One region of the Ureibacillus sp. FSL K6-3587 genome, then DNA from elsewhere that is predicted to be linked to it. Evidence: riboswitches for the same ligand, from Rfam matches in the RefSeq annotation. Region 1 holds a riboswitch; the other holds the start of a gene.
The links. A riboswitch is a leader RNA that binds a small molecule or an ion and turns the genes downstream of it on or off. The one in region 1 is predicted to bind thiamine pyrophosphate.
Positions count from the first base shown of each region.

Region 1 (6,013 bases):
ATGAAGCGGTCAATAGATGTTGGGGGAATCCTTTATTGGAACGGAATCGCCTTTTCAATTGCGGCAGCTTCGAAAATATGTATGTATGGGCAACAGAATCAGACTTCTGTTCTTTTGCCGGTTCATTCACCGAATCCTTTTCAGGTATGTTATCTTGAACACCGGAATCTTCAATCTTTTCTTCCGGATCGACTGAAATTTTTTCCTCTTCTTCCGTAAGAATTTCCGATTCAACCGTTTCCTCTTTGATTTCGGTTTCATTCTGAATATCATTTGAATCAGCGATTGCTTCGATTGTTTCCTCAACAAGGGCAGTTTCCTCAACATCGGAGGCAGTCCCGGTTGAATCATGGATATCCTCTTCGACATTTTCCAGCACATTGAGGGTTTCTTCCTTCGGCAAATTCGGGAATAAAAAATCAAAAGACAATAAACTTGTAATACTTTGGCAATTTTTTATTCTTTCCAGCTGCCGATGGAACTTGGCTGAACAGTGGAAGTTCATTTTTTGGCTCGAATCGCGGTAGGTTTTTGTCACAAAACTGGTATACCGTTGCGTTTGGGCATTGAAAGAGGTCTGCAAAGATAAACGGTAGCGCTCGGCACCACGGAATTTGCAAATCTCTTGCAAGGCATTGCCGGTTTCATGATCGATAAGCCAGTAAAGTTCCATTTGATCTTTGAAAGAAAAGACTTTCAATTTAAGCAAGCTATATCCGTTAACTTCATGAATCGACAACAATTCGAGAATTTTAACATTATGGACAGACATTCCTTACTCCTTTCTCCTGGGAAAAAGTAAATAGGGCATTTAATCGTTTTGTTTTGGTGAAAAGGAGAAAGACATTCTTTCTGTAAAATCTGAGATTGTTTTCATTAGTTGCGCCTTTTCTTCAACAATTTTTTCATATTGTTCCAAATATCTTTGATTTTCAATCTCTAGTGTACGGATGCGCTCTTCCAGTTCATTAATTTTTTGTACTTGTTGTGATTGGATTCTTGCAGATTCTTCAAAGAGTTTATTGTATTTCGCTTTTTCGGTTTCCAGCTGGTTCGTCAATTTGTCATATTCCAAATTGTGTTTCAGCTGATATTCTTTATAGTCTTCAAGCAATTGATCATAGCTCATTTGCTTATTGGTCAAGCTGATTTCCAAGTCCCGAATTTCCTTTGTTTTTTCCTGGATGATTTGATCTTTTTTCAATTGATCGCGCTTTAGGCGATTGATGATTTGGTTCGCATTTTCCAATTGTTCTACCAGCGCATTATATTTATAGGAAAGCAATTGGCGGTCTTTAATGATATTTTCAATTGAAACAATGACATCCATTGCCACTTTGTCTTGCTGATCCCTTGAAAAAATGAAAGACTCTTCTTCAGCTTTAATCGGTTGAACCGTTTCTTGTTCTTCCACTTTTTCATTTTCTGCAGGCAAATCTTCTACAACCATTTCGGGAGATTCTTCCCGTTGTTCCATCTCACTCTGATTCGATAAAGGATTTTTAAACCATCCCAATCTCTTTTTTTCCATTTCATTAGCCAAAATATCATCTCCTAATATCTTGTAAAAAAAAATAAACGAAATTTCCTATAAATATAGAAAAAGGGTTACAATTATATACAAATTCCTACTTTCATTTTATATCTAAGTCGAAGAATGTCAATAACTCGTTGGTGAACATATAAAGGCGGGGAAAGGATATTTCGTATCTTTGTCGTCCAATTGAAAATACTATTGTAGAAAATAGGGAAAAGGGAGGGGTCTTTTTGAAAATCACAATCGAATGGACGTATCACCACAAGGGTGTGGAAACGGTTTTTCGTTCGGAAGAAATGCCTCCAGCGCACGCACTTTCCGTCGCGGAAGAGCTGATGAAAACCGGAAGAACAAAAAACATTCTTTTTTTGGATGAACATGATTCGACTTGGACATTGAAAGAAATAAAAAAATATATAAAAGAGATGGAAACGGAACCTTCGAATGTGACGGTTTATTTTGATGGCGGATTTAATCTTGAAAGCCGCATATCCGGGTTGGGTTGTGTCATTTATTTTGAGCAAAACGGAAAGAAATATCGGTTGCGGAAAAATTTGACTTTGGATGGTCTTTCTTCCAATAATGAAGCGGAATACGCAGCGCTTCATTTTTCTGTCCAAGAATTGGAGTCTCTTGGCGTCCATCACCAAACGGTCCGATTTATCGGCGATTCGCAAGTGGTGATCAATCAAATGAGCGGTGAATGGCCGGTTTATGAAAAAGAGTTGATGAATTGGGCGGATCGAATTGATGAATATTTGAACCGGCTTGGCATCAAACCCGAATTTGAACCGGTTTCCCGAAAAGAAAATGAAGAAGCGGACCGGTTGGCAAACCAAGCTTTGGATGATATCGAAATAGACGGGAAAATCGAACTGCAATGAATAAATGAATCGAAATAACCAAGTTTGTTAGTTTTATAAAATCATGTAAAATTGAAAAATCCATATGGTATAATGTAGGAAACAACTGAATTATTATGTTTTTTTGCAGGGGTGGCCGAGTGCCTGAGAAGGTGAAAACACCTAACCCTTTGAACCGGATGCAGCCAGTACTGCCGTAGGGAGCAATCCATGAATTCATAGATGGATATTGTGAATTTTTTGCTCTCCAATTACTGGAGAGCTTTTTAATTACATAGGGAATTTTGGAAATTGCAGGGGTGGCCGAGTGCCTGAGAAGGTGAAAACACCTAACCCTTTGAACCTGATGCAGTTAGCACTGCCGTAGGGAGCAATTGAAGATACTTGCAGTCTTTTCAATGCTCTTTTGCGCCGTGCAAAAGAGCATTTTTAAGTTTCAAAAGATTAATCCGGATTGAAAGGAGAAAACAAATGAGCTTATACAAAATCAGACAAAAGAATCCATTGATCCATTGCATTACCAATACCGTGGTGACAAATTTTACAGCAAACGGCTTGCTTGCCATTGGCGTTTCACCTGTCATGTCGGATGAGCCATTGGATGTTGAAGATATGACATCGATTGCCGATGCATTGTTAATCAATATTGGCACATTGAATAAAAATTCAGTGGAAGCCATGTTTTTAGCCGGAAAAAAAGCGAATGAATTGAATATTCCGGTTGTATTGGATCCGGTGGGGGCAGGTGCCACGAAATATCGTAAAGAGGTGTCTGAAAATCTGTTGAGAGAAATCAAGTTTGATTTAATCCGTTGCAATGCCGGTGAATTGGCTGCAATCGCCGGAATCGATTGGCAGGCAAAAGGTGTGGACAGCGGAGAAGGGGAGATGGATATTGTCCTTGTGGCAAAGGATACGGCCAAGAAATTTGGAACAATGGTTGCGGTTTCAGGAAAAGAAGATGTAGTAACGGATGGGGAATGGATTCTTTTTGTCAGCGGCGGCCATGAGTGGATGACGCAGGTGACGGGGACGGGCTGTTTATTGAGCGCCATTTGCGCGGGAGCATTATGTTTGGAAGGGGACAGACTCGAAAATATCCGGAACGTGTTGGCCGATTATAAAAAAGTGGCCGAATTTGCTTCGAAAGAAAAATACCTTGGTTCATTCCAAGTGGAAATCATAAACGGTCTACATCAAATTTCAAGAGGTGAATTATAATGAATATCGTTATGACGATTGCAGGCTCGGACAGCGGTGGAGGCGCCGGCATTCAGGCGGATTTGAAAACATTCCAGGAGCTGAAGGTTTTTGGCACATCCGTCATTACGGCATTGACGGCCCAAAATACGTTGGGTGTGGAAGGGATTTATCCAACAACTCCTGATTTTGTCGAACTTCAAATGAAGGCGGTTTTCGAAGATTTTGATGTAAAAGCCTTGAAAACGGGAATGTTGTTTTCTGCGGATATTATTCAAAGAATCGCGAAAAGCTTGAGGGATCAAGAAGTTCAAATCGTTGTCGATCCGGTTATGATTGCGAAGGGCGGACAAGCGTTGCTGCAAGAAGATGCCGTGCGGGCCATGAAAAAGGAATTGCTGCCGATTGCGAACATTGTCACCCCAAACATCCCGGAAGCGGAAACCATCACCGGCATGAACATTCAAACTGCGGAAGAGATCCGGGAAGCGGCGGAGAAGATTTTGCAGCTTGGAGTTGATTGCGTCGTCATGAAAGGGGGGCATTTGGACGGGCCATCCGCAGTTGATACGGTGTTTTTCAAAGACGGGTCTTCATTCAAAATGAGATCAAAAAGAATCAATACGAAACATACCCATGGGACAGGATGCACTTTTTCTGCAGCCATTACCGCCCATTTGGGAAGAGGGCTGTCTTTGAAGGAAGCCATTATTGAAGCGAAAAAATTTGTCCAAGGGGCAATCGAAAATCCGCTCAATATCGGCCATGGCCATGGACCGACGAATCACTTTGCCCATCGGTTGGGATATGAAGCGGAGGTGGAAATCATTGAATAGAAAAGAGTTGGCGGTTTATTTCATTATGGGAACGGAAAATTGCAAGAGCGAACATCCCCTTGAAGTATTGAAAGATGCATTGCAAGCGGGAATTACTTTTTTTCAACTGAGGGAAAAAGGGAAACAACCGTTAACCGGTGGGGAGCTTGAACAATTTGCCAGGGAATGCCAATCCTTATGCAAACAGTATCAGGTGCCTTTTATCATTAACGATGATGTGGAACTTGCGTTAAAAATTGATGCCGATGGTGTTCATGTGGGACAAGACGATACACCGATCCAAGAAATTCGGGAAAAGTTTCAAAATAAAATTATCGGTGTTTCCGTCCATAATGAAGAAGAATTGGTGAAAGCCGTCCAAAGCGGCGCCGATTATGTGGGCATCGGTCCAATCTATGAAACGAAATCAAAGCCGGATGCAAAAAAGCCTGCGGGAGTGGCTTTTTTAAGGAAGGCTCGTGAAATGTATCCGAATTTCCCCATTGTGGCAATTGGCGGCATCACACCAGCGAACGCACAAAAAGTGAAAGAAGCCGGAGCGGATGGGGTGGCGGTGATTTCCGCCATTTGCGAAAGCGATGATCGGCATAAAACTGTGCAATTATTGAAAGGGAAATAAAGGAATTTTAAATAAACTGAAAAAAAGGAATTTACACAATAATAAAATTCGATTATAATTGAATTCGTAATTAAATAGGGAGCGGAAACATGGTGGAGTCTGTCAACAGGGCTCCACCATGTCTTTTTTGGCTTCCTTTCATAGAAAATTGACAACAGGGGGTTACAAAGGTGGATGTTTTTGACTTTATTTTACAGATTGTTCTCGTGCTGCTTGTTGCCAAAATAGCGGGTCAAATCAGCCTTCGCTTTGGTCAACCGTCCGTCCTCGGAAAAATCATTGCCGGGATTATCCTGGGTCCAGCTGTTCTCGGTTGGATTGAGCAAACGGAACTGATTCATGTTTTCAGTGAAATCGGCGTTTTATTATTGATGTTCCTCGCCGGACTTGAAACGGATTTGGAGAGTTTGAACAAAAATATGAAGGCGGCAACCCTTGTAGCCGTTTTAGGGGTGGTTATGCCGATCATCATGGGATGGGCTGCATCTCCTCTATTCCATATCCCTACATCCGAGGGTGTATTCTTAGGGTTATTGCTCGCTGCAACTAGCGTAAGTATATCCGTTCAAACATTGCGGGAAATCGGCTGGTTGAACAGCAGGGAAGGTGCGACCCTGCTTGGGGCAGCGGTATTGGATGATGTCATCGTTGTCATTCTCATCGCGGTTGCCATAGGCTTCTTTATGGGGACGGATACAAATATCGCATGGGTCGTTGCCCAACAAATTATTTTCTTTATCATCATTTACATTGTTGGAAAATATATTGTTCCAAAATTCATGCATCTGTTTGGAGGCATGCAGATTACAGAACCGGTTGTTACAGCCGGATTGATTTTATTATTCGCTGCGGCGTATTTCGCTGATTTCCTCGGTGTATCAGGAATCATTGGTACATATTTCATGGGGGTTGCCATCAGCAGAACAAAATATGCAAAAGAAATTGAACACGGGATTTC
Region 1 is NZ_CP151969.1:3,048,513-3,054,525, reverse strand. It holds gene NSS77_RS15025 (polysaccharide deacetylase family protein) at 1-772, opposite strand, end outside; gene NSS77_RS15020 (hypothetical protein) at 812-1,543, opposite strand; gene NSS77_RS15015 (reverse transcriptase-like protein) at 1,768-2,421, shown strand; TPP riboswitch at 2,519-2,620, shown strand; TPP riboswitch at 2,686-2,787, shown strand; gene thiM (hydroxyethylthiazole kinase) at 2,872-3,621, shown strand; gene thiD (bifunctional hydroxymethylpyrimidine kinase/phosphomethylpyrimidine kinase) at 3,621-4,436, shown strand; gene thiE (thiamine phosphate synthase) at 4,429-5,055, shown strand; gene NSS77_RS14995 (cation:proton antiporter) at 5,226-6,013, shown strand, end outside.

Region 2 (6,013 bases), 1.0 Mb from region 1:
CTGATTGGACCAAAAATCTTAGAGAAAGGAGTACCCTACCTATGTCTAAAAGAAATATACCGAATGTCGACTGGGCAAATCAACTGGAAAGCGTCATTCGTCAGTTTGTGAAGGAAAAATTAGAACTGATCATGCGGGAAGAAATCAAACATTTCCTCGAAATCGAACAGGCTGGAACGCAGAATATGAGAAACGGCTACTATCAACGAAATCTAGATACGCAATATGGTCGGATTGAAGGTCTTTTGGTTCCAAGAGACCGAAACGGGGAATTTCAAACACAGTTGTTTGCCTCATACCAACGGCACACCGGCCGGCTGGAGGAAGCCATCATTAGGATGTATCAAAGTGGCATGAGTACACGGGAAATTGGCAAGTTTATCGAACGAATTCTAGGAAATGCTTATTCTCCAGCGACGATCAGCCGGATTACCGATGTCGTGAAAGAAGACATCGAGAAATGGCACCATCGTCCACTATCCAAACGTTATTCGGTCTTTGTACGTGAAACTTCGCCGCGATACGGTAGAGAAAGAAGTCATTTATGTGGTGTTAGGGGTGAACGAAGAAGGATATCGCGAAATTTTGGATTTCTTCGTGGGAGGACAAGAAAGCGCCTATGGATGGCGGGGGATTCTCCAACAGCTCTACCAAAGAGGCGTCAAGGAAGTGCTTCTGGGCGTGTTCGATGGACTACCGGGGTTGGAGGAAGCCTTTAAGGCGGTTTGTCCGAAAGCCGATGTGCAGCGTTGTGTCATTCACAAAGTACGTAATACCTTACATCGTGTTCGGAAAAAAGACCAATTTGAAGTGGCAGAGGATCTCAAACTGATTTATCGCGCGACGAATAAGGAGATGGCGTTACAAATGTTTCAACAGTTTGAGTCGAAATAGTCCAGCAAATATCCAAGAGAAGTCCAATCTTGGGCTAATGAGTTGGATGTCCTCCTTACATGTATGGATGATCCAAGCAGTATTCGAAGTGTGATTTACACGACGAATGCCATCGAACGAACGATCAAAGAGATTCGGAAACGTCTAAAGCCGATGAACAGTTTGAGCAGTTTAGAAGCTGCGGAAAAAGTCGTGTATTTGACCATCCAAGATTTTAATGAGAAATGGGCAGGGCGAAAGTTAAGAGGATTTGCCGAAGCGCATGAAGCCCTCGAGCGAATGTTTGAAGAACGTTACAATTAACTAAATAATGTAAATAAATGAGATAAGGGGGATTCTCCCTTTGCATACAGAAGACTGAATATTCAGTCTCCTCAGTCCCCTATCAATTCAAATCCATTTCAGAGAAACCCTACCCCAATACATTACACAAAATTCTTGACGGTACCAAATACCATGGGAGGTGTTTCATTGAAGAAAATTATATTTATTGTTTTTTTTATTGTGACCATACTTTTTTGCGTTAATTGTAGCGGAAATAATAAGGGAAGTGAAAAATCTATACAACCAGAAATAGAGAGTTATGAAGAAAAAAGACATAGTTCTACTGAGAAGAAAGAAATTCCTTGGAGTATTGAATATTTAAAAATTCAATAAATTCACGATAGTTACAAAGTCTTTGGAGAAGGTGTTTCCATTGCTATTTTAGACACAGGTATTAAAAGTAATCATAAAGATCTGAAGATTAGAGGTGGAATAAATATTATTAATCATTCGACGAATTACGAAGATGATAATGGACACGGTACACATATAGCAGGGATTATAGCACGAATTGCACCAAAAGCAGAACTATATTCAGTAAAAGTATTAAATAAGAAGCAAATTGGCTCATACGAAAATATTGCTAAGGGAATTGAGTGGGCTATTAATAATGATATAGATATTATTCTCATGAGTTTTGGTGGAAGTAAAGATTCACGTATATTAAAAGAAGCTATTAAGAAAGCTGATTCAGAAAATATTACTCTTATTGCATCTACTGGAAATACTGCTCTATCAAACAACTCTATTACATATCCCGCAAAATACGAAGAAGTTATTGCTGTAGGGGCAATAACTGAAAATAATGAGAGGTGGGTTGGCTCTAATACTGGAAAAGAACTCACGGTTATGGCACCAGGACACAAAATATTAAGTACATCTATAGACGGTAACTATACTATAAGAAGCGGTACATCTTTAGCTGCAGCTCATGTTGCCGGAGGCCTAGCATTACTCTTAAGCTATAATCCTTTATTAGATAATAAAGATTTAAGAGAGATAATCATACAATCTTCTATCAAAAAAACTCCTGACGGATATAGGATCTTCAATTTAGAAGAGGCTTTTAAGATATGTAAAAATTTCAAAAAATAGTACAAATATTTGTATAATAATGGTATAATTTACATATTATTTATAATTGAGAGTTTTGCAAAATTAGATTTTTATTAAAAAGAGTTTTAAAAGAAACCCAAATAAATTGGGGTATTTTGTATCTTTGGTTTACAAATATTCTGTTTGTCCTTTTTTGGGCGTACTTGCAGAATTTTTCGCTTTAAAAATTTTTTAAGCGGTTTGTTGCTTTTTACTCTCTTTTGCCATTGCGAGAGCTGAAACCAGTAATACGATGGCGTTCAAGTAAATATGAGTTTTTACTTTATCGATTCCCCACACATGCAGGGAGTTCGCTGTAAGATAACTTTTCATTCTTGAATTGCACCGTTCTACACTGGTTCGCTCATTGTAAAGTTCTTTCCAACGTTTGGAATCGCGGTGTGGATTAGAGTACCGGCGAAGATCCTTATTCACGTTAATTTTTACTACCATTCCATAGTTGGAGGATGAACAGGCTGCCATTCCTAATGGGCAATCCACTTTTCCGGTTGCGTGTGGACATCTGAATTTGAGCTGATCCTTATTGGCGCCCCAATAAGTCATTTCGTACCCCATCGAACAGCGTGGGGTTCCATTGGAGGCAATTCCTTCGGGAGGCTCCTTTTCATTACGCAAATTGAGTGGAATAATAGCTTGAGCCCCGATGTTCTTGGCGGATTCGTAGTTTTTTAGCTGGTCGTACCCACCATCCATTATCAGGAAATCAATTTTAGAGTTTGTACAACTCTTTACTTGTTCAATTAATTGTGGTGCGACATCCCCATCGTTGATATGAGCAGGGGTTACTTCAATCGCCATTGGTAATTCACTTTTGGTGTCAACGGAAAGATGCATCTTATAGCCAAACCAAGTAATTTTATTACCGAAGGAATCAAACTTTGCCCCCCAATTGGCGTTGCCTGTTTGTTCACTTCGCTTCTTAGGCTGCTTCTTTTCATAAGCATCAATGGCGGCACTGTCGATAGCCTGATGTTTTCCATCAATTACTCCTTCCTCTTGAGCTAACTGGACGAGATCTTGAAAGATTCTTTTCACAAGTCCAGTTTTGGTTAGTGAAGAAAATACTCGGCTAAGAGTAGAGATGGATGGTGCAGGCCTGCTAATATCTAAACCACATTGGTAACGAAAACGCAGGTCATTTTTTAATCGATTGTGAAGAGAAGTAAAAGTATCAATACCTTCTAATGGGGCAGCGATAAGAGCCCTTAATATCCCTTCTTTGGAATGTCCTTCAGCCCCTTGGGGTGAAGAACTTTTCAATTGTTTAGCATAAGGACGCAAATCTAGAGCACTAAAAAAGATCGGTAATTTCTCTTTTGACTCTAAAATTTGCAATTCTTCAAAGGAAAATAGACTTTCTTGTAGAATATACAAAGTGACTTCCTCCTTATGGATTTTTGTGGTTTGGTCACTTCAAAATTCTACAAATAAGGGGTGAAGTCCTTTTTTATGCTTTAGAAAACCTTATGGCTCTTGGGTTGAAAAATGTGCAAAATGCTCAAAAAACAAAAGGCCAACCAGCAAAAAAAGAAAATTTCTTCGACGGTTCGAGTGGATGTAGAGCGGTTGGAATATTTAATGAATCTTGTAGGGGAATTGGTGATTGACCAAACAAGCTGATGGAGGAAATTGCTTCATCGGCATCATCGTTAAGCAAAATGGCAGAAAATATGCAAACAATGTTAAACCGGTTTACCGTATAAGGAAGCGTATTTACATTGCTTTATAAGTATGTTAATATTAAGAAAAATTAAATAAGTTTGTCGCTTATCTACTAGGGGAGTCCAATAGCTTGGACTGAGAAAAGAACGCGCTTAAGTTCTTTGACCCTTTGAACCTGATCTGGGTTATACCAGCGTAGGGAAGTAGATAGCGGGAGTGTATGTGTTTGTTGCGTACGTTTCGCTATTTGCGTTCCATCGGGTTCTCTTAGAGAACCCGATTTTTATTTCCGCATATATTCTCCTATCTCTGCCCCGCGTTTTGGTGTAACTTCAGATCCTAAATCATTATTTTAAGGGAGAGGAGTTACATGCAAAACATCAAATCTTTCATGCAATTTCCTGCGAGTAAAAAGGTATATGTCGAAGGTTCAAGATCGGATATTCGTGTACCGATGAGAGGAATTACGTTAAGTCCAACAAAGACAGAAACAGGAATCATTGAAAATGAACCTGTTCGTGTTTATGACACAAGCGGTCCTTACACCGATCCTGATTTTCAGCCGGACATTCAAAAAGGATTGCCTCCGCTAAGAAAACGCTGGATTTTAGAAAGAGGCGACGTTGAAGAATACGAGGGGCGTCCAGTGAAACCGGAAGATAACGGATTCCGTAATGAGAAGCAATCAGAGATTACTCTGCCTTTCGAGAGAAAACCACTGCGCGCAAAAAAAGGAAAAACTGTAACACAAATGCATTATGCAAAACGAGGGATTATTACGCCGGAGATGGAATTTGTTGCGATTCGCGAAAATATAGATCCGGAAATCGTACGTCAAGAAGTTGCCGAAGGAAGAGCGATTATTCCTTCGAATATTAACCATCCGGAAAGTGAACCGATGATTATTGGGAGTCGTTTTCATGTAAAAATTAACGCGAATATTGGTAATTCCGTAGTCACATCATCCATTGAAGAAGAAGTCGAAAAAATGCTTTGGGCGGTGCGCTGGGGAGCAGACACGATTATGGACTTATCGACGGGAAAACACATTCATGCGACACGAGAATATATTATTCGCAATTCCCCTGTGCCTGTCGGGACAGTTCCGATTTATCAAGCGCTTGAAAAAGTAAACGGCGTCGTTGAAGACTTAACGTGGGAAATTTACCGTGATACGCTCATCGAACAAGCGGAACAAGGGGTGGACTATTTTACGATTCACGCGGGGGTGCTGCTTCGTTACATACCGATGACGGTAAACCGAACGACTGGCATTGTTTCACGCGGCGGCTCGATTATGGCGCAATGGTGTTTAGCCCACCATGAAGAAAACTTCTTATACACGCATTTTGAAGAGATATGCGAGATTTTGAAAACGTACGATATTGCAGTATCGCTTGGAGACGGGCTGCGTCCAGGCTCGATTGCCGATGCGAATGACGAAGCACAGTTTGCTGAATTGGAGACGCTTGGAGAATTAACGGAAATCGCTTGGAAGCATGATGTGCAAGTGATGATCGAAGGGCCAGGGCATGTGCCGATGCATAAAATTAAAGAAAATGTCGATAAGCAAATCGAAATTTGTAAAGGTGCGCCGTTTTACACATTAGGACCGCTTACGACCGATATCGCGCCGGGATATGACCACATTACATCCGCGATTGGAGCGGCGATCATTGGCGCGTACGGAACGGCGATGCTTTGTTACGTGACGCCAAAAGAGCATTTAGGGCTGCCGAATAAAGATGATGTGCGTGAAGGAGTGATCGCTTATAAAATCGCAGCACACGCGGCCGATTTAGCAAAAGGGCACCCGGGAGCTCAACGGCGGGATGACGCGTTATCAAAAGCGCGCTTTGAGTTTCGTTGGAACGATCAGTTCAACCTTTCGCTTGATCCAGATCGAGCTCGGGAATATCATGATGAAACATTGCCGGCGGAAGGGGCGAAAGTCGCGCATTTTTGTTCAATGTGCGGGCCGAAGTTTTGCTCGATGAAAATTTCACATGAGCTGCAA
Region 2 is NZ_CP151969.1:2,004,135-2,010,147, forward strand. It holds partial or broken gene NSS77_RS09920 (IS256 family transposase) at 132-1,197, shown strand; gene NSS77_RS09925 (hypothetical protein) at 1,366-1,551, shown strand; gene NSS77_RS09930 (S8 family peptidase) at 1,552-2,313, shown strand; gene NSS77_RS09935 (transposase) at 2,506-3,708, opposite strand; gene NSS77_RS09940 (hypothetical protein) at 3,829-3,954, shown strand; gene NSS77_RS09945 (hypothetical protein) at 3,938-4,063, shown strand; TPP riboswitch at 4,101-4,215, shown strand; gene thiC (phosphomethylpyrimidine synthase ThiC) at 4,367-6,013, shown strand, end outside.
Region 2: linked by a shared signal. The riboswitch ahead of thiC (phosphomethylpyrimidine synthase ThiC) and the one ahead of thiM (hydroxyethylthiazole kinase) in region 1 are both predicted to bind thiamine pyrophosphate.